DNA from 3 places in the Caldanaerobacter sp. genome. Region 3 is predicted to be linked to each of the others. Evidence: riboswitches for the same ligand, from Rfam matches in the RefSeq annotation. Region 3 holds a riboswitch; each other region holds the start of a gene.

Region 1 (7,353 bases), on a different contig from region 3:
ATCATGATAGGTTCAATAGCTGAAGGGCTAACAGAAGTAGAAAATTTCCTTGTTGCTAAGGATACTCTTTCTACTGTAGAGTGTATGAGAAAATTAGGTGTGGATATTGAAGTAGAAGGAAATAGAGTGAAAGTGTATGGAAAAGGATTGTACCTTAGCAAAAGCAGTGAAATATTAGATGTAGGGAATTCTGGGACAACAATTAGGCTTTTGATGGGAATACTTGCAGGGCAAGAGTTTGAGACAATACTCACAGGGGATGATTCTATAAAGAGGCGGCCTATGGGAAGAGTGATAGTGCCTCTTACTCTCATGGGAGCTAAGATAGAGGCAAGGGAAGGGAATTTTGCTCCTGTCAAAATAAGAGGTGGAAAACTTCGAGGAATAGAGTATAAAATGCCTATTGCCAGTGCACAGGTTAAATCCAGCATAATGCTTGCAAGTCTTTATGCGGAAGGCATGACGGTTATTGAGGAACCTACATTATCGAGAAATCATACGGAGCTTATGCTTCAAAATTTTGGTGCTAAGATAAAGATAGACGGAAAGAAAATATTTTGTTATCCGGGAAGTAAATTAAAAGGGCAGAAAATTATAGTGCCGGGAGATATATCTTCTGCTGCTTATTTTATAGTAGCAGCGAGTTTACTTTCTAATTCAGAGGTAATTATAAAAGATGTAAATGTAAATCCTACAAGAACGGGAATTATAAATGTTTTAAGAGATATGGGAGGAAATATTCAGCTTATAAATGAAAGATATGTAAATAATGAAAAAGTAGCTGACATTGTAATTGAAAGTTCTAAATTAAAGGGTATAGAAATCGGCGGAGACCTTATTCCTAAACTTATTGATGAAATTCCCATTATTGCAGTTGCAGCGGTTTTTGCAGAAGGGATAACTGTGATAAAAAATGCGGAGGAGTTGAAGGTAAAAGAAAGCAACAGGATAAAATCAATGACATCAGAACTTGGGAAAATGGGAGCTAAAATTTTTGAGACAGAAGATGGAATGATTATAGAAGGGACAGGCTTTTTAAAAGGAGCCGAAGTTGAAAGCTACAACGACCACCGTGTGGCCATGTCCTTGTGGATTGCTGGCCTTTTGGCAGAAGGTCGGACCATAATTAAGAAGGCTGAATGCGTCGACATTTCATATCCCGATTTCTATAAGACATTTGATATGCTATAATTTTATTGGTGATAGCGATGAAGGAGAAGGTACTGATTGTAGAAGATGAGAGACAAATAGCTCGATTTTTACAGTTAGAATTTGAACACGAAGGATATGAAGTAAAAATAGCATATGATGGGGTTTCGGGGTTGAAAGAAGCTTTAGAAGGAGATTATGATATCGTACTTTTAGATGTAATGCTTCCAGTGATAGATGGATATGAGGTTTTAGAGAAGATAAGGGAGAAATCTGATATACCTGTAATAATGCTTACAGCAAAGGATCAGGTAAAAGACAAGGTAAAAGGTTTAGATATAGGTGCGGATGATTATGTCACAAAACCTTTTTCCATAGAAGAACTTTTTGCTCGAGTAAGAGCTGCGTTGAGGAAAAAAAATCTACCTTCGAAAAGAGGAGTATTGAAGTTTGCGGATGTTGTTATAGATTTTAATACATATGAAGTAAGAAGACAGGGTATAAAAATTGACCTTACTAAAAAAGAGTTTGACCTTTTGGAGTTTTTGATGAGAAATGCTGGAATTGCTCTTTCAAGAGAGAGGATTTTGCAGGCAGTATGGGGATATGAGTATTACGGTGATACAAATGTAGTGGATGTGTATATAAGGTTTTTGAGGAGTAAGATTGATGACCCTTTTGATAAGAAGTTGATTCACACTATAAGAGGTGTGGGTTACATTTTGAGGGTTGATGGGAATGAAGATTAGATGATGCCGAGAAGAATAACCTTTAGGATAGCACTTCTTTATTCTGCTGTCTTTTCTTGCGTGTTAATTTTTTTAAATGCTTCAGTGCTTTATACTTTAAAATATTACCTCATATATCAGTCAATGAAACAGGTAACAGTTCAGTCGGAAGTTATAGCGTCAAAGCTTGACATATCGGCTAAAGACATGAGCAGCATTCCAAAAGATATGGTGTTTTCTGGAATAGCAGATGAAAATATTTATGTAAAAATATTCGATTCAAAAGGGAATATTGTGTACCAATCAAAAAATTTAGAAGAAGTTTATATTCCGTATGCAATTAATTTAGGGGTTCCCGTTAAGATTGATGAGTTCGACAAAGATTTAGTTTATTTAAATACAAAATTCAAAAAAGACAATTCTATTTTTTATATTCAGGTTGTAAAAGATATGAAAAATGAGTATGCTTTTTTGAAGCTTCTTTTTATTTTGATGTTTTTTGCCGATGGAGCTGGCATATTAATATCCTTTGTAACAGGTTATTTAGTCACAAAAAGGGCATTAAAGCCGGTAGATTACATGATAAAAGAAGTAAAAGAGATAGATGCTAAGAGACTCAGTAAAAGGCTTAAAGTTTACGGCAAAGAAGACGAACTTGTGAGACTTGCAAAGACTTTTAACGATATGTTGGACAGGCTTGAAGAATCTTTTGCACGTCAAAACAGATTTGTTTCTGATGCTTCCCACGAATTAAGGACTCCTATTTCTATAATAAAAGGGTACATAGACATGCTGGATAGATGGGGAAAAGAGGATAAAGAGATATTGGAGGAAGGGATTAAAGCCATAAAAAAGCAAACCCTTGAGATGGAAAATCTTGTTGAGAAGCTTCTCTTTTTGGCTAGAGGTGACGACAGGTCGATAAAGTTAGAAAAAGATACTTTTGACTTAAAAGAGATGGCAGAAGAAGTAATCGCGGAGATTAAATTGATTTATGAAGACAAGGACATCTTGTTGAAAGGAGAAAGTGTAAATATAAAAGCAGATAAAAGGTTGATAAAAGAACTTTTGAGGATTCTTGTTGATAATGCAGCAAAATATACTTTAAAGGATGGCAGGATAGAGATTGAGATAGGAAATAGTGACAGGGCTTATATAAAGGTTAGAGATAATGGGATAGGAATTCCTGAAGAAGAATTGCCTCATATTTTTGAAAGGTTTTACAGGATAGATAAGGCCAGATCTAAGGAGACAGGGGGAACGGGTTTAGGGCTTTCAATTGCAAAATGGATTGTAGAGGAACATGGTGGAGAGATTCATGTAAGAAGTAAAGTAGGAGAGGGGTCGGAATTCACAGTGTTGTTTCCGATTGATAATGACAGCAAATGACTGTATTCCCATCAGTTTAATATAGACAGGGATTTTTCATTCTGTGTATAATTTAGATAAAACATGCCGAATCCCCAATAGTGGGGTACGGGGGATGTTAATTTGGGGGTGAATCCACATTTGTGTGGTAGGGTAGCCCTCACCCGAACCCGTCAACTAACCCCGGAGGCAAAGGAGGGTAAGGTAATGTCTAGAGTTCATATCAAGGCAAAGCCTCTCATCGCATTGATAATCGGAGGGCTATTTTTATTTCAGACTGTCTTTGCCGCTACTTATACTGTTAAACCGGGAGATACTTTATGGGGGATAAGTCAAAAATATGGCATTACTTACACTAAATTGATGGCTTTAAATGGGTTACAGACTACTACAATATATCCTGGCCAAGTGCTGCAAGTGCCTGGTAATGATAACATATATGTGGTTCAAAAAGGCGATAGTTTGTACTTAATAGCCAAAAAATATGGGATTACTGTAGATAATTTAAAAGCTGCAAACGATTATAAAAGTGATGTCATATATCCTGGTCAGGTGTTTATCATACCAAAACCTGTTGATTCTTCATCTCGCACCTATAACGATGTTAGCAGAGGTTATGTTCAAAGGAGCGTAATACCTTACACTTCAGAGGAATTTGACCTTCTTGCACGACTTGTTACAGCAGAAGCAGATGGAGAACCATATCAAGCCAAAGTAGCGGTAGCGGCTGTGGTGATAAACAGAGTTAAAAGTGGTATTTTCCCAAGCACCATAAAAGACGTTATATATCAAGTAGATGCGTGGGGCAATTATCAATTTACTCCTGTATTAAACGGATGGATAAATAGACCTGCATCTAAAGAAGCTATAGCTGCTTCAAGAGATGCTTTGAGTGGGATCGATCCAACAAACGGAGCCTTGTACTATTTTGATCAAAGTTCTACGAATGCTTGGCTTTGGTCTTTACCCATAGCGGCAAGGATAGGTAATATGGTTTTTTGTTATGGGAAGTAAGGCGATGAGAGGACAGAGGCGGGATAACCGCCTCTTTTAATTTTTATAAACTCATAGATATCTTTTATTTTCAGTTATGAATTGCTTGCTTTGATATCTAAAAAATGTTATTTTTAGATTAGAAAAATTTTGGAGGTGTTTCTATGTACATAGTGGATTATACATCTGATGACTTCCAGAAAAATTTAAAAAAATCAGATATAGTAATAGTGCCCGTTGGCTCTGTAGAAGCTCATGGTCAGCACCTTCCTCTTGGGACAGATATTTTTTCTCCCAGGCTTTTTTGTAAAATGATTGAAGAAAAAATTGGTGATTATGTGTGGATTGCTCCAGAGATACCTTATGGTCAAAGCTATGACCTTTCAGTCTATCCCGGGACAATTCACGTGCCTTCAGAAGTGCTGGCAGAGTATGTATATGCTGTTGGGAAAAGTTTATATGAAAATGGCCTAAAAAAGCTTATATTTTTAAATGGGCACGGGGGTAATATCACTGCTTTAAACCTTGCCAGTGAAAAGCTGGTTCAACTAGGGATGACCGTCCTTACAATAAACTGGTGGTTAGATTTTTCAAAAGAGATCCTCACAATTACAGAGGGGCAGGGACATGCTGGAGAAGACGAGACGTCAGCGATTTTGTATTACGATGAAAGACTTGTTAAGATGGAGAAGGCCACAAAAAATATAAAGAAGCCTATTTACAGGGTTTATTTTAAAGACAGGGGAAAAACGCTTTATGAAAATGCTATGTCAGGGGATGCTACACTTGCGACAAAAGAAAAAGGTGAAAAGATCTTCAAACTCGTGACGGAAAAAATTATTGAAGTAATAATGAATGTAAAAAATGAAATTTTTTATTTTTAGAATTGCACTTCTTGTTGTGAAGTGCTTTTTTTTATGGTATAATATAAACAACTGTTATAACCAGGTATAATGATTAACTTATATGGGGTGAAATTATGATTAGAGAAGATATATTTGGAAATTATCCCCAAATATCTCATACTTCTTATATAGATGATACAGCTATTTTGATAGGAAACATTGTGGTAGGAGAAAATGTATATATCGGACCCAATGTTGTTATAAGAGCAGACGAAATAGATGATAATTATCGAGTAGGTAAAATAATCATAAAAGACAGGGCTGTGATTTACGATGGATCAATCATCAACACTATAGGAGCTTCCCAAATCACGATAGGAGAGGGAGCTATAATATCCAATGGTGTGATAATAAAGGGAGAGTGCCATGTAGGAAATTTCACTATTTTGAATGTCAAAAGCATTATAGTCAATTCTCATATAGGTAATAACTGTTATATAGGAATTGGGACTGCTTTAGAAGGGATAAAAATGCCTGACAATACTATGGTGGAGTCGGGGGTGTTTTTGAAAGAAGATAACATAGAGATTTTTTTAAAACCTCTAGATATAGGCAAGAAAGGTTTTGCAGAAAAATTTAATTCTTTAGGGAAAATAGTGGGCAACCCTTACAGGTTATTAGGCTACTGAATTTTCTTTAAAAGTTTCCATGCTGTTTTATCGACAAGTTTTTTTCCTGAAAAAGTAGATGCCGAGAGGTAAATCGCGTCAAATTCTTTATCTACGGGAAAAGATATGTATAATATTCCGTTTTTTATGAAACCTTTTGCTTTTAAAGGAAATATTTTTTTATTTTTAAATTTAATGCTTTGCCTTTTTACTTCCTTGTAATCTTCAAAAAATATGATATTCACACTGTATTCATATTCTTCTCTTGCCTTTTCCCTGCATTTTATAGCTATGGTCATGACGTCGTCTTTCATGTATCCATATACAGCTATTATGTCAAGACTGCCGTTTTCATAATCCCTCAAATTGTCTTTCACAGGATCCAATATTATTTTATACTCTTCAAAATTCAAATTTTTATTGTACTTTTTCAATTTGCCATTACTGTAAAAGCCATAGAGCTCTGTTTTCCTGTCGAAAGCCAGCAGGAAATCTTTCATTACCTTCATTTGAGTTTTGTACATGGCTATGGCTTTACCTTTTTTTTCTACTTCCTCTTTAGAAAGAGGATATAAATGCCATTCTGTTCCCGTTTTTAAAAGAGAAGGCGGCGGATTTAAATTTAAGTGAGGTTGCTTTAGTAAAGGTAAGGGCCAGTCGTTCCTATGGACAATGTACAAAAACTGGGGAATTTGGTCTTTTTTTAATGTATAAAGCGTGTATTTTACAAAACTATTTGTTGCCCAGTGATCTGGATGGAGTTCATTAGGATGAGGATATACTACCAAAGTAGGGTTATATCCTTCTATAATGGATTTCAAATCCTTTAAGACATTTTTCCCTATATGTTTAGCGCATTTTGAATAAGAATTTACATAAGGTGAGCAAGTCTTTTTGGTTCCATAGCTTAACAAAGGTTTTTCAAAATTTTGCCACCATAATGCTGCTAGGCCTTTGTCGGGATATCCTAAAAATATTATGTTTTCTTTCTTTACACCCAGGTATTTTAGTGCAGAAAGGGTTTCTTTTTGCCTTTCGTATCCTAATCGCAGAAAATCTTGAGGTGTTGGGTCAAAAATACCATAGTTTTCTACGACTGCCCTTTTAAAAGAATCCCCGTTTGTCATGACTACTACTTTTACTTCCCCTCCAAACTTAACTACATCTTGTATCAATCCTCCGGCCGCTAAAGTTTCATCATCTGGATGCGGAGCAATGATTAATACTCTTTGATACATGGAAGGAATGGGATATATTTTTTTCACAACTCTTTTCTTCCCATAATAATAACCACTTATTTCAATTAATGTAAATAGCAAAAAAACAACTAATAAAAGTATTACAGCGTATTTTACCTTCCTTGTCATTTTTTACACTTCCTTTCTATCTCCTAAGCTTTATTATTTACACTTTCTTTTTCTTTTATGGTATAATAAAAGCCGTAAAGTGAGTTTAAAAAGAAAATTAGTGGGGGTCAAGATGATGAGAGTGATGATAGTAAGAGACTATGATGAAATGAGCAGAAGAGCTGCAGAAATTGTAAAAGAGCAGATCCTGAAAAAACCCGATGCTGTTTTAGGGCTTGCTACAGGTTCTACTCCT
Region 2 (7,353 bases), on a different contig from region 3:
TTCCTGGGATTTAAAGAAGAATAAGGGTTTTGAAAAATTATCTGAGCTTTTTTTCTGTATTCTTTTAACTTTTCTCCTCTTGCCCTAGTCATGTCTTCCCCTTCAAATATTATCTTTCCCTCTGTAGGTTCATAAAGCCTTACAATCGTACGTCCTAGTGTAGTTTTCCCACAGCCACTTTCTCCAACCAGCCCCAGAGTCTCCCCCTTGTTTATGTCAAGGCTTATATCATCAACAGCTTTTACAACCCTTTTCTTTTTCTTAGCTACAAGCTTCATTAACAAGTCTGGCTCTTCTATGAAATATTTCTTGAGATTTTTTATTTGAATAAAAGTGCCATTTCCCATATCTAACACCCCATCTTTTAGAGGTACTTTATACACCTCACAAGTTCTCCATCTGAAACCTCAATTAAAGGAATGGTAACTTCTTTGCATTCTTCCACTGCTTCTTCACACCGCTCATAAAAAGGGCAGCCTTTAGGTGAAAGAGAAGCCAAATCCGGGACATTTCCCGGTATAGCGTAAAGTTTTTCTTTTTTCCGAGTTATTTTAGGTATAGACTTCAAAAGCCCTTTTGTATAAGGATGCTTTGGTTCTTCTATTACTTTGTCTACAGGTCCTTTTTCCACTATTTGCCCGGCGTACATGACAGCTATTTCATCGCAAAACTCCGCCGCCACTGCCAGATCATGAGTTACAAAAATTATGGAGGTGCCGTTTACCTCATTTATTTGTCTCAATAAATCCAAAATTTGTGCCTGAATTGTCACATCAAGTGCAGTTGTAGGTTCATCTGCCAGAAGTAGTTTAGGATTACATGAAAGAGCAATAGCAATTATAGCTCTTTGCTGCATACCTCCACTGAACTGATGGGGATAAGAAAAATATCTTTTTTCAGGATATGATATCCCGACTTTTTCCATAAGTTCTACTGCCTTTTCATATTCTTTTTTTCTTCTGTCCCTTTTCCTGAGAAAACCTAATATACCTTCTTTTTCAGGCTTTATTATATTGTGAACCCTCAAGGATTCCCTTATCTGCTCTCCTACAGGAAACACTGGATTTAATGTGGTCATTGGGTCTTGAAATATCATGGCTATGTCCTTTCCCCTTATTTCTCTCATCTCTTGAGCCGATTTTTTGAGAAGGTCCTCTCCTTCAAAGAGAATTTCCCCTTCTACAATTTTACCCGGGTAAGGGACAAGCCTTAAAATAGAAAGCAAAGTCATGCTTTTCCCTGAACCCGATTCTCCTACAAGGCCTAAAATTTTCCCTCTTTCAAGTATTAGGTCAATCCCATTTACCGCTTTTACTAATCCCCTATCTGTCTCAAAAGTCACTTTCAAATTTTTAATCTCAAGCATTTATTCACTTCCTTCCACTTTAAGCCTCGGGTCTAATATGTCTCTTAATCCTTCTCCAAAAAGGTTGATGCTAAGTACCAGTATCACTAAAGCTATGCCTGGAAGAGTAGATATCCAGTAGGCGTCAAATATGTGGTTCCTTCCTGAATTTATTAAAGAACCCCATGTAGGAATATCCGGCGGCACACCTAAACCTAAATAGCTCAAAGATGCCTCCATAATTATCATGTATCCCATTCTCAATGTGGCAAGGACAAATATTGACTGGAATATATTAGGCATAATTTCTGATACAATTATCGCACCATTGCTTCTACCCAAAGCCTGAGCAGCTTCTACATATTCTTTATTTTTCTCCTCCAAGACTTCACCTCTTACTAATCTAAAAAATTCCACCCAGCTTTTAAATGTCAGAGCTAAAATCAAATTCCAGAATCCGGGCCCCAAAACTGCCATTACTCCAACTGCAAATATTAAGAAAGGAAAAGAAAGCAAAAAATCAGCAAAGCGAGAAATCACAGTATCAATTGTTCCTCTGTAGTATCCTGCAATTGCTCCTAAGAAAGTCCCAATAGATGCTGAAATTAAAACAGTCAAAAAGCCGACCAGTATTGATATTCTAGAACCGTATATAATCTGTGTAAGCAAATCTCTTCCTACCTGATCAGTTCCCAGTGGATGTGCCCACGTTCCTCCACTCCACACAGGGGGCAATAGTCTTGCTGAAAGGTCTGAGTATTTAACGCTGTAAGGTGAAATAAAAGGTGCGAATACAGCCATTAAAATATAGGCTATAATTGTAAGCATTCCAATTAAAGCAGTTGGATGCTTTTTTATCTTCCCTAAAAGGCTTAAAAGGTTAGTTATTAAATTTGATTTTTTATAAGATACTTCGTAGTACTTTGCAGGCACTATCCCATTTTTTATAGTCATTTAAACACCCCCTACAGTTCAATCTTGGGGTCCAGATAAGTGTAGAGTATATCTACCAAAAGGTTTGCTATGACAAAAGTAAAGGCATAAAACATTACCACTCCCTGCACCAGTGGATAATCCCTGTCAAATATCGCAGTCACAACAAGCCTGCCTATTCCAGGCCATCCAAAGACATTCTCAACTATCATATTGCCTCCCAAAAGTGCACCCACTTCCATGCCTAATACCGTGACTGTCGGAATCAATGCATTTCTTACAGCATGCTTAAGTATTACTAATTTCTCAGGCACTCCCTTAGCCCTTGCGAAGACTACATAGTCATTTCTTAAGACCTCCAGCATACTGGACCTCATGACTCTTGCCAGAACAGCTGCTAAAGGAGCTGCTAAAGTTAGAGCAGGCAAAAAAAGATGCCTTATACTGCTTAAAAAGGCTTCCCAATCTCCAGCAAGAAGAGAATCAATAGTGTAAAAACCTGTTATTCTAGGTATATGAAGTAGAAAATTTATTCTGCCCTGACTCGGAAGTAAATTTAACTTAGCCGAGAAAATTAGAATGAGTATCAATCCCAGCCAGAAAGAAGGCATTGATATTCCTGTAAAGGATATTGCCATCATACTTCTGTCAATCCAGGAATTCTGCTTGACAGCAGATATAATCCCTATGGGAATACCTATTAAAATCCCGAGGGTTAATGCAGCCAGAGCAAGTTCAATTGTGGCGGGTAAAGTTTCTTTAATAAGTTTAATTACAGGAACTCCCTTTGTTATAGACTTTCCCAAATCTCCCTTTAAAAGATTTGCAAGGAAAATGTAAAGCTGTGTATATATCGGTTTGTCAAGATTAAACTCCTTCTTTAAAAGTTCTATATCCTGCTGTGACACCATGCTTTCTTTTCCCATCATTATGTCAACAGGGTCCCCTGGCGTAAATCTCATAAACACAAACACCGTTATAGCTATTGCTAGCATTATAGGAATTGTGTAAAATACCCTTTTTAAAACCTTAACTTCCCTCATAAAAATTCCCCCATCCACTTTAGAGCAAAAAGGGGTACCCCCTTTTTGCTCATTCAGAAAGCTTTACTCTGTGCATATTTTCTCTGCTGTCCATACTTGGCTTCCAGTTTTCTACATTTTTAGTCGCTGCTTCTACAGTCTTTAAAGAATATCCAAACACCCATGGAGCATCGTCATATATTATCTTCTGAGCCTTGTAGTAAAGCTCTTTTCTTTTAGCATTGTCCGTCTCTTTTGCCGCTTCATCTAAAAGCTTATCAACCTCTTTATTGCTGTAGAAAGAATAGTTTCCTCTTTCACCTGTCTTTAGCTTTGGATTTAAAAAATCAAATGGATCAAGATACGCATTTCCCCAGTCAGTAAGATATAGCTGCCTGGTGCCTTTCTGTATCTCTGACTGCAAAACTCCCCATTCCCAAGTCCTTACAGAAGCTTTTATGCCCATTTTTTCAAGCATGTTAGCTATAGCCAAGGCTTCCTCTTCTCTAAAAGGCTGCGTATCTATGACAACTTTCAAATCAGAAACTCCAGCCTCTTTTAAAAGCTCTTTTGCCTTGTCAGGATTGTACTCATAGGGCTTTAAATCAGTATTTGCAGCAAAAGCATATGGAAGCATTGGCCCTGCAAGTCTTACCCCATAACCTTTGTAAATCTCTTTTACAATAGAATCCATGTCTATTGCATAATTTAAAGCCTGTCTTACCTTTGGATTATCAAAAGGTGGCATTTTGTTATTTATCTCGAGTATATACACCCTTGTCCCCATGTTTTCTTTTACCTGTATGTTTGGATTTTTCTTTAGCCTTTCTATCATGTCAGGCGGGATATACTGAACTATATTTACCTCTCCTTTTTCCAAAGCCGCTATTGCAGTAGAGGGCTCAGGTATCATTCTGAATACAACTCTTTTTAGACTTGGAGGACCAACAGGGGGAATGTCTGGAGAACCACCGTAATATCCATCGTACCTTTCCAAAACTATCTGCTCATCCAATTTCCCAGATACATACTTAAAAGGTCCTGCTCCTATAGGATGCTTTAAAAATTCCTCGTACCCCACTTCTTCATAATATTTTTTTGGTATTATCTGCTGATGAACCAGTGCCTGAAGCAAAACCGGAAAAGGCTCTTTTAGTATAAATCTAACCGTATAGTCATCGATCTTTTTGACATCTTCCACAGGTCCCATCAAGCCTTTTCTTGGAGAAGTTTTCCCTTCAAGTCCCCCCTCTTTTATTATTCTATTAAATGTAAATACGACGTCATCGGCTGTAAGAGGGTCTCCATTTTGAAAAGTCACACCTTTTCTTATTTTAAACTCCCATTCTGTAGGCGATATAACTTCCCAAGACTCTGCTATTTCAGGGACTACTTTTCCATCGTATGTACGCGTCACAAGCCCATCAAATATGTTTCTTATTACTGTCTCAGTCTCTCTATCTCTGTAATCGGCCGGATCCAATGTCACAATGCTGCCCTTATTCAAAGCTATTACAATGGTTCCCCCATCTTTTTCCGAAGTTACTTTCTTAGAGGATGTACATCCCCCTAAAACGAGCAAAAGTGATAAAAGAAGTGCCAAAAGGATAGCAGTTTTTTTCATAATAAAATATACCCCCTTAAATGTAAATTTATGGTAAGGACGGGGGTATAAAAAGGCCGCTGAAATATCCAGCGGTCCTGGATATTTCTCCTTCCCACGCTTGCGAGGTTAGCTGACGGGCTCGGGTCGAAGGAGTAACCCTACTCTTCCCGTAAGAAGAGATTCGCCCCAAAAGTGTGGGTCCCCCGCCCCTTTTCGGGTTCAGCGATAACGATTAAGTTGTTTATTAAATTGTACCATACTTTTACCAGTTAGTCAAACACAGAATATCTCTTCTCTTCTTCAATTTCTATACTTCCAATAAGCCTTATGTCTCTCGAAGAAGAACCAATTCTTACTAGATATTTCCCTCCTTCTAAAAGCCAATCCTTCCCATCAAAACTTGCAAGACTCTTTAGAGGAATCTCTATTTTTATCTCTTGACTCTCTCCCGGATTTAAAAGATGGGTCTTTTCAAAACCTTTCAATTCCTGATAGGGCTTGTCAATTTTACCTTTAGGCGCTTTTATGTATACCTGTGCCACCTCTTTTCCCGGGCAATTGCCAACATTTTTAATTTCAAATTCCACTTGTAAAGCCTCATCTCTTTTCTCGATTCTTAAGCCTTTGTATTCAAATTCCGTGTAAGACAGGCCAAAACCAAACTCATAAGCAACCTCTTTCCCGAAAGTGTCATAATGCCTGTAGCCCACATATATATCTTCTTCATACACTACTCTTTCCGGGTTTTCTTTTGGCTCTCCTGGATAGGTCCATGAAGGCACGTCTTTGTAATCCATCGGAAAAGTAGTAGGCAACTTGCCAGAGGGATTAATTTCCCCAGAGCATATATCTGCAGCCACATACCCTGCTTCTTGACCCGGCTGCCACAAAAGAAGTATTCCGTCTACAAAATCTCTCCAACTTGCCACCTCTATAACTCCTCCTATATTAAGCATGACGCAGACTTTTTTCCCCTTCAAGTGAAAAGCCCTAGAGACTTTTATTATGAGATTCTTTTCATCTTGTGTAAGGTAGTAATAAGAATAAGGTATGACGCGGGATAAAGCTTCTTCATCTTTTACCCATTCAGAGGTAGGAATTGGATAACCTTCTCCCAGAGCCCTATCTATCCCCTCACTCGAACTTCTCGTTATCACTATAATTCCTACCTCATTCCTTTCGGCAATTCTCTCTAATTCTATTTCATCGAACCAGTCCTCTGGAAGCTTCGGAAGAAGCCAATTTCCAAAAGCCTTCGTAGGCTTATATTCATCCTGCCTCATCTTTTTTACCTTCTCTTCATATGTCGCCGCTAACTCCTCGTCTACGCTTAAGCCTCTTTTTCTAAAACCCTCCAATATGCTAACCACATATTTAGGATTGGTATTTCCACTCCCAAGTCCTCCCTTGAAAGTCTCAATCTGTCCTGTACCAAAAATCGCTAATTTTGCACCCTTGTATAAAGGTAGAACCTTATCATTTTTTAAAAGAACTACTCCTTCTGATGCCGCTTCATAAGAAATCTTTGCATTCTTTTCCAAATCCGGCTTATCAGAATAGGGGTGCTTTTTAAAAGAAATAGTATTTGTTAAAACTTTTAAAATTCTTCTAACCCTTTCATTTATAATCTCTTCCGTTATGAGTCCCTTCTCAAGAGCTTCCTTTATCTCCTCGATATCCCTTTTTCGTTCCGGATACCTTTGCTGGCTTTCCCCAGGCATGATAAGGTCATTTCCAGCTTTTATTTGACAAGAAGCACTGTCCCCCGCGTACCAATCGCTCATTACAAACCCTTCAAATTTCCACTCTTCTTTCAAAACCTCAGTCAAAAGCCACTCATTTTGCGAAGCGTGATAACCGTTTAGTTTGTTATAGGCGCTCATTACCGTCCAGGGTTTGGCTTTTTTAATTGCTATTTCAAACCCTTTTAAATATATTTCCCGCAAAGCTCTCTCAGATATTATCGTATCAATCGTGTACCTTTTCGTTTCCTGTTCGTTTCCTGCAAAATGCTTGAGACAAGCCCCAACCCCTTGACTCTGAACCCCCTCTACGAAACTAGCCGCCATTTCCCCAGTAAGAAAAGGGTCTTCTGAATAGTACTCAAAATTTCTGCCGCACAACGGATTTCGATGTATGTTCATTCCGGGAGCCAGCAGGAAATCCACTCCATACTCTTTTGCTTCTTCTCCCATGGCTTCTCCAACTTTCCGTGCCATTTCTCTATTCCAGGTAGAAGCTATCATAACAGCTACAGGAAAAGCAGTAGCATTTTTCTCGATCCTCAATCCTGCAGGGCCATCGGCATGAACCGTAGGCGGAATCCCAAGTCTTTTTATCTCCCTTGTCTCTCCAGCAGCCCCTCTCACTCTGGAAGGAGGGTTGCCAAACTCTCCAGGTGTACCTATCCCTACCAACAAACTAATTTTTTCATCGATAGTCATTTC
Region 3 (7,353 bases):
GTGAAAATGTAACTAAAATTGAAGGAAATTCAATATTTTTATCTCCGGGCGAACAGCTCACCCTTGAACAGTTGCTTTATGCTTTGATGTTAGAATCTGCAAACGATGCTGCAATAGCAATTGCAGAGCATATAGGTGGAAGTGTAGAAAATTTTACTAAAATGATGAACGAAAAAGCGAGGGAAATAGGTGCTTACAACAGCCATTTTGTAAATCCAAATGGATTGCCTGATGAAAATCATTATTCTACGCCATATGATATGGCACAAATTGCAAGATATGCCATGCAAAATCCAGAATTTAGGAAAATTGTGAGCACTCTCCATTATCAAATCCCTCCGACAAACAAGTTCGACAAACCGAGAGACCTATGGATAAGCAATCGCTTACTTAAACCTTCTCGTTTCTATTATGAGGGAGCCGATGGCGTAAAAACAGGCTACACTGTAGCTGCAGGACAAGTGTTGGTGGCTTCTGCAACGCGAGACGGGCACAGGCTTATATCTGTTATAATGGGAGATGAAGGCATAAACATTTGGACAGATACTATAAAGCTTTTAGATTACGGTTTTCAAAACTTTTCCCTTGTAAGAGTAACACAAAAGGGCGAGGTGATAACTTCTATAGATCTTGGGAAAAGCGGATTTAAGCTTCCTTTAATTGCACAAAAGGACTTTTATTATGAGGTTCCAAAAGGTAAAGAAAATGCCATAAAAACAGAAGTTGTACTAAAACAAGACATAAAAGCTCCCATTCAAAAAGGTAAAGTCTTAGGATATATAAAATACACACTTGATGGAAAGGAGATAGGAACAAACCCGCTAATTGCCTCAGAAGATGTGTATAAAAACTTTTTGGGGAATTACTACAACGAAAAGGAAAAAAATCCTATTGCACATCCTCTAAAATTGATCTTTGGCATAGCTTCTTTTAGCCTAGCTTTTCTTCTCTGGAGAAGGCAAAAAATAAAGCAAAGAAAAAGATTTATATTTTCTAACAAATACTAAAAAGGAGGGGACACATCCCTCCTTTAAGTTTGTTGGCAAAGTCCTTTTTAGCTTAAATAGCATTTTGTGTTAATGCTTGTAAAAGGTCCCCAAGTTTAGTTATTGCTTTGGAAATGCAAAAATAAAAGGGCGCAAGAAGAGAATTCGCGCCCTTCTTTTTCCTAAATTTAATTTACAAAAGGGAGCGTTCTTTTTTATACTCTCTTAAAATCTTCTCTACCCTTTCTTCTTCTGGTATGATCCTATGCTTTTCGTAGTCATAGGCATAGCAGGCTCCATCTATAACTTTTGTCTGAAGAGCTCCTTTGGCGTATTTATTACCCTTTAAATGAGGTGCATCTAAAAGACCTATTTCTATAGCTGTTGCCAAAACATCCGGGTCAGACCATGGATCTTCACTATGGGGCGCTATTTCTTTTATAGCCTCAAGCAAAATCCTTGCTTCTTTTTTGAGCTGTTCTTTCCTCTTTATCACATCTTCGTCTTTAGTCAAGTCTGGCATTCCAAACATAGTATTTTTTATCACAGCCTTTACTATTTTCACGCTTTCAATTATGTCCTCAGGCGTTGCCGCGTGGTGAGCTTCACAATATCCAACTACGTGATATATGTGAGGTTTAATAGCCATAGATAAATATGCGCTAGAAGCAAGCTGTCCTTTTGCTTCTAAAAGGTCAGAGGGAAAACTTGCAAGACCTGCTCTTGCTTGCCTTATCACTCTAAAGTTTTCATCTTCTAAGTCCTCTATAAGTTCTATTTTTGCAAGCATCTTTGCTAAGTCCATTTTAGGGGAAATAGAAGCTGGAACATTGAACATAAACTGTGCTACATAATCCCTAACCCCCATTTTCTTTGCGTTATATGCCGCAAGAAACGCAGTTACAACCCCTATAACATCATGGGCATCTCTTAAGCTCCAGTGATGAGCCTCATTTACTTCTACAGGCACACCTCTTTCTGCATGCCACTTCATCAATTGCTGGTTTTCCCTTATGGAAGTTCTTACATCTCTTGGGCCTCTCCCGTCAAGCACATTGTACCAGCTCAATGGTATAGCAGCCCATGCGTTTTTTATAGTCCTTAAAAGCATTTCTGCCATCTTAAAAACATCATTAGTTCCGCTATAACACCTCAAAAGTGGATAATTACCCCTTCTTGATGCTTCATATATTCGTATTAAATCCTCTTCTTTTCTTATAGGAACTCCTCCTGCTCCATCTAGAGCTGGATCGTATTTTTTATCGAAGAAGTGCTCTTGTGCATTCTGGTCAGGAGCTATGGAAATCACGTCTAAAACTTCTGCCTCAGCTATTCTTTTGACACCCTCTATGGTATCCTCCAATGAAGGAAGTCCAAAGTGGTGTCTTATGATGGGATAGGGGAATTTATCCTCAATCCTTCCAATCAGAGTATCTGCAAAAACTCTTTTCTGAAAAAATGAAATTCCTCCTCTTAAGAAATTGATAGTTTCCTCGTCTCCTTTTGTGCCGTCAAAAACTGCAGAAAATATCCCTGATCTTCTTGCGACCTCTGCATTGGGTTCTGTCCCTCCAAATACCCATTTGATATTTTTTAAATTATTCCTTTCTATCTTATCTTTAAGTTCTTTTAACAAGTTCTCCAAAGCTTGTGGAGTAAGTCTGTAACTTACCCCTACAATTTCAGGTTGATACTCTTTTACAGCCTCAATCAATTTATCTATTGGAACGGCTGGCCCCAAAAACACTGTCTCATAACCCTGCTGTTCTGCAAACTTTAAGAAATTATACACGCCAGCAACATGAACACAATTTCCAATTGAACCGGCAACAATAAGCTTTCTCATGCTGTCGCAACCTCCTTTCTCTTCCCTTCTACTAGTTCTATGATCTCATTAGGAGACATTCCACTTATTCCGAGTTTATCAGCAGTTCTTCCTATTTCCCAGTAATCTTTTCCGTGCATTACAGAAGCCAAATGTATTATCGCGTCAATTGTAGGTGTTTTCACACCTATTTCTTTTCCGATAGAAGAGATAGGAACAAGGCTCATAGGAACATCCTCAAAAATATACCTGCAATTTACAGTATCAGGTGCCATAAGCCCTATATAAGCTTTTGTGTTCTGTATAGCTTCATAAAGAGTATCTCCCTCAGCGTTATAACTTTCTTTAAGCCATCTTTTAGCAGAGATAGTTTTTACGCCTAAAGCTTTTGCTACCATCATTCTTTCATTGTCAATCTTTTCAAGGATTTTAGCGACAGAAGGTGAAATCCCTTCTCTGTAGTATTCAAAATTTCCTTTAGTAGTCTCAATCCTGGCAGCATTTAAAAGCGTTGGAGCAGGATGGAAAATTGCTCCAAAATTATTGAAGCTGGTTTCTAACACATTCTCAGCAGCTACAAACTGTGGAAAAGCGATATTGAGAATTTCCACTACTTCTTCCGTTTTATCTTTAGGAATTGCAGCAACTGACACTATGTCTTTAATCTTATATATCCTGGCCTTACCATTAGAAGACCTGCAAGCATAGATAAAAGTATCGGTTTCAGCAACGACAACTTCTATATCACTTCTCTTTTTAAATATGTTGTGAACTTCCAATGCTCCCCCTGTTCTTCCCGGATTTAATACTACTATCTGACCTTCTTTTAAGTGGGGCAAAAGCTCTTCTGCAATCGTGGCATGGGCAGATGCAGGCACAGCTACTAGTATCATATCTGCATCTTTTACAGCTTTGGCTATATCGTCAGTGACAAGATTCAACTTCCCAAATCCTTCAACTTCTCCTTCTAGTTCTATACCACCTTTTTGTATTATTGGAATCAATTTTTCATAAGTTCTGTTGTATAAATTTACTTTAAATCCTTTTAATGCAAGATGTCCGGCAATTGCCTGCCCCCCGTTACCCGCTCCGATTACAGCAAAATAAGGCATTTTCATGCCTATACCCACCCCCTTGCCAAAGAAATGAAAAAGCTATAGAAGGACTTCTATAGCTTTATTTTCGGTGTCAAAAAGGTAATAAGACACCTTACATGCTATCATCCTTCTCTTTCAACGCTTACGGGGTTAGCTGACGGGTTCGGGTCGAAAGATAACCCTACCATCTTATAAAAGATGGATTCACCCCAAAAGAGTGGGTCCCCCGCTTCTTAACGAATTCAGCGTTTAGCATGTTATTCAATTATACAAAAACCCGTTTTTATTATATCATAAAATAAAATGTTTGTAAAGTAAAATAAAGGAATCAGGTGTCAGTATTTTCCAAAATCTTCTCCTACTCTTATTTCATCCAGATAGTTGTAAATAGTGTATCTGGACACGCACAAAATTTTTGCCACATAGTCTACAGCACCTCTTATAAGGAAGGTACCCTTTGCATCCAGCATCTTAACTATCTGCACTTTTTCTTCCTTTGTCATGAAATTTACAGGTTTTCCGAAACTTTCCAATGTCGTGTTCACTATACTTTCTAAAACATCGCTTACACTACCTGTATAAGATTCCTTGTTTTCCTCTGAAGGCTCTGATATTTCACAGAATTCTGACAAAGTATTTTTTACAAGAATAAACTCCGATATGTCTATATTTACTGTCAAACAACCTACAGCTTTCCCATTTTCGTCTTTTATAAAAATAGCAGAAGATTTTAATATCTTCCCGTCTCTGGACTTGTTTTTGAAATTAATCATGTCTTCTAAACTGTCTGATTTTAATGCCTTTTGAATCACATCAGGCAAAGGGCTCCCCTTTTCTCTCCCAGTAACGTGCCCATTAGCAATGGCAATTATAGGCCCTTGAGGTGATGAAAGGTCGTGAAGAGCTACTTCGCAATTTTTCCCAAATGTGTTTGCAAGACTTTCTACTATAGGCGCAATACTTTTTAAAAGCGGATGAGTACCCATCGGATTGAATCCCCCTATTATACCAGATTGTGTGCGGATGTGAAAAAAGAAATGATTAAAAATTTATTAACGTTATTATACATGCCTTATCCTCTGTTGTCAAGCACTATCTCTTTAGCATCTGCCCATAATCTTTCAAGACTGTAAAATTCCCTTGCTTCCTGCTGAAAAATGTGAACCACTACGTCTTCATAATCCATTAAAATCCACTCAGACGCAAAGTCTTTCTCCACATGGTCCACAAATATACCTTCTTCTCCCAATTTTTTCTCCACCTCATCCGCCAATGCCTGCACATGTGTACTAGATTTACCGGTTGCTATTATAAAATAATCTGCAATGGTAGTAAGTTCGCCAATATACAAAATTTTCACATCAAAAGCCTTTTTTTCATCTAAAATCCTAAAGATTTTATTCACTTTCTCCCTTGTCTCTATCACTAAATCACCCCTCTAAGCTTACATTTTTTCCTAAAATTATGGTTACATCAGCATCGCTTTTTTTCTGGTAGTCCTCTACTATCACAGCATTTTTAAGAAATTTTCTAAGCTCATCTGCAACTTTTTTATTCCCACTCCTTAAAATTATCTGAGTAGTATCATAAGATGCACCATTAACATTCCCCACTCGAACTACATCAAAGCCCTGTTGTTTTAAAATTTCCGCCACTTTCCCTGCAGCCCCGGGAATGCCACACCCATTTAATACTTCTACCTTAACAGACTGATTTAATTCCCCCTTTTTTAGATCTGACATAAATTTTTTTATCTCCTCTGGATTTACGACATAATAAGCTATACCATTTATATACTCCGGATTTCCAGGTAACGTAGCAGTAATTATGTCATTTTTACTGACTTTTGCAGTATACTCGGCGTATTTGATCATGAGAGAGGGAGGAATATTAGTTTCTACATATTGATTGACTGTCTTTAATAGTTGAGGTAATTTCAAAAGAATAGAAGGGCTTTTAATTTTGTCCAAAGCCGCCAGCAAAAATTCCCTTTGGACCTTTACCCTCTCTAAATCTTGCTCGGCATAACCGTGTCTAAACCTCACTAACTGCAAAGCTTTTTCTCCATCTAAATGTTGCCACCCTTTTTTAAGGTGTATGTGCAAATTTCCTGCATAATCGTCATAATTCATGTCCATAGGGATATTCATCTCCACACCGCCTATAGCATCTACAAGTTTCTTAAAACCTTCATAGTCAATTTTCACATAGTAGTTAATATCTTCCCCAATAAGCTGTGATACTTCTTCCATAGCTAGTTTAGGTCCACCAATTGGATAAGCTGCATTTATCTTTTGAACCCCATGACCAGAAATTGTAACCATGGTATCTCTCGGAATAGATAGTATATATCCTTTTTGCGTATTGACATTGTAGGAGACCACCATCATCGTATCTGACCTATGAGGGTCATCAGGAGAAGTTTCATCAATTCCTAAAATTAGGACCTTTATCTCTTCAGGATTTTTCTTATCCCCTTTAGCTGGAAGGTTCATCAAACTCGCATCAGAAGGGTTTAAAGACTTCAAGTAGATATAAGCTCCTGTTCCTAAACTAAGTATCAATAATCCCAAAAAAAGAGCAAAAATCTTAAGAAATCTTTTCATGTTTCTCCTCTCCCAACTTTAAAAGGATGTCGTTTCTTCCACTTACAGTTTTCTCATAAAGTATCATATTTCTCTTTATCACATAGCATATAGTGCTGTCATAGGCTCTTAAAACAGCTAAATCTAAATCCTTCCAGGAAAGTTCCCTTAATTCCTCTACTCCTTCAAAATCTCTATTTGGCTCTATATAGTCTGCTAAAAATATAATCTTGTCTAAAACAGACATGTTAACATCTCCCGTAGTGTGAAGAGCAATCGCTCTTTTTATCTCTTCATCTGTTACTCCAAACAATTCTTGAACCATACAAGCTCCAACAGGTCCATGCAATAAAAAAGGTACTTTAAGAAGAATATTATCTACAGGAACTCCGTACTTGTAAGCCATCTTTAAAAGTTCTTCATCAGATAAACCTTTTGCACAGTCATGCAAAAGCCCTGCCACCATTGCTTTCTCTACATCTGCACCATATTTTTCTGCCAGCTTTAAAGCAGTTTCCATAACTCCTATTGAATGGGAATACCTTTCTTTATCGAGAATTTCCTTTAATTTCGCTTTCATTCTTTCGATATCATATTTCATATACTATCATCCTCTTTGTAAAGCCCGTACTTTTGTATATACCTTTCTACAGGTTCAGGCAAAAGGTATTTTATAGGTCTACCCTTTGCGACTCTTTCCCTTATATCAGTAGAAGAAATAGCTAAAGAAGGAACTGTAACTTTATAAATCACATTTCCATAAAGGTTCCTTATCTTGTCAAGTTCCTGGTCTATCTTATTCCCCTCAATACCTGGACGAGTTGCAGCTACAAAATAGCACAGCCTCAAAAGCTCGTCCG

Evidence for each region. Region 3 has a riboswitch for cyclic di-AMP ahead of ACPLVE_RS04340 (NAD/NADP octopine/nopaline dehydrogenase family protein). Riboswitches for the same ligand answer to the same signal wherever they lie in the genome.
Region 1: another riboswitch for cyclic di-AMP. It lies ahead of ACPLVE_RS06485 (LysM peptidoglycan-binding domain-containing protein); the one in region 3 lies ahead of ACPLVE_RS04340 (NAD/NADP octopine/nopaline dehydrogenase family protein).
Region 2: another riboswitch for cyclic di-AMP. It lies ahead of ACPLVE_RS05425 (ABC transporter substrate-binding protein); the one in region 3 lies ahead of ACPLVE_RS04340 (NAD/NADP octopine/nopaline dehydrogenase family protein).

Annotation. Positions count from the first base shown of each region.
Region 1 is NZ_JBNATX010000017.1:17,332-24,684, reverse strand. It holds gene aroA (3-phosphoshikimate 1-carboxyvinyltransferase) at 1-1,191, shown strand, start outside; gene ACPLVE_RS06495 (response regulator transcription factor) at 1,209-1,898, shown strand; gene ACPLVE_RS06490 (ATP-binding protein) at 1,902-3,266, shown strand; cyclic di-AMP (ydaO/yuaA leader) riboswitch at 3,321-3,452, shown strand; gene ACPLVE_RS06485 (LysM peptidoglycan-binding domain-containing protein) at 3,453-4,259, shown strand; gene ACPLVE_RS06480 (creatininase family protein) at 4,403-5,122, shown strand; gene ACPLVE_RS06475 (gamma carbonic anhydrase family protein) at 5,218-5,772, shown strand; gene ACPLVE_RS06470 (PIG-L deacetylase family protein) at 5,766-7,118, opposite strand; gene nagB (glucosamine-6-phosphate deaminase) at 7,234-7,353, shown strand, end outside.
Region 2 is NZ_JBNATX010000012.1:31,456-38,808, forward strand. It holds gene ACPLVE_RS05405 (ABC transporter ATP-binding protein) at 1-347, opposite strand, end outside; gene ACPLVE_RS05410 (ABC transporter ATP-binding protein) at 365-1,366, opposite strand; gene ACPLVE_RS05415 (ABC transporter permease) at 1,367-2,299, opposite strand; gene ACPLVE_RS05420 (ABC transporter permease) at 2,311-3,321, opposite strand; gene ACPLVE_RS05425 (ABC transporter substrate-binding protein) at 3,371-4,924, opposite strand; cyclic di-AMP (ydaO/yuaA leader) riboswitch at 5,007-5,141, opposite strand; gene ACPLVE_RS05430 (beta-glucosidase family protein) at 5,176-7,350, opposite strand.
Region 3 is NZ_JBNATX010000008.1:33,463-40,815, forward strand. It holds gene ACPLVE_RS04330 (D-alanyl-D-alanine carboxypeptidase family protein) at 1-1,007, shown strand, start outside; gene ACPLVE_RS04335 (cobalamin-dependent protein) at 1,180-2,832, opposite strand; gene ACPLVE_RS04340 (NAD/NADP octopine/nopaline dehydrogenase family protein) at 2,829-3,929, opposite strand; cyclic di-AMP (ydaO/yuaA leader) riboswitch at 4,034-4,166, opposite strand; gene ACPLVE_RS04345 (helix-turn-helix transcriptional regulator) at 4,244-4,894, opposite strand; gene rsfS (ribosome silencing factor) at 4,981-5,334, opposite strand; gene ACPLVE_RS04355 (LCP family protein) at 5,339-6,514, opposite strand; gene yqeK (bis(5'-nucleosyl)-tetraphosphatase (symmetrical) YqeK) at 6,498-7,094, opposite strand; gene nadD (nicotinate-nucleotide adenylyltransferase) at 7,091-7,353, opposite strand, start outside.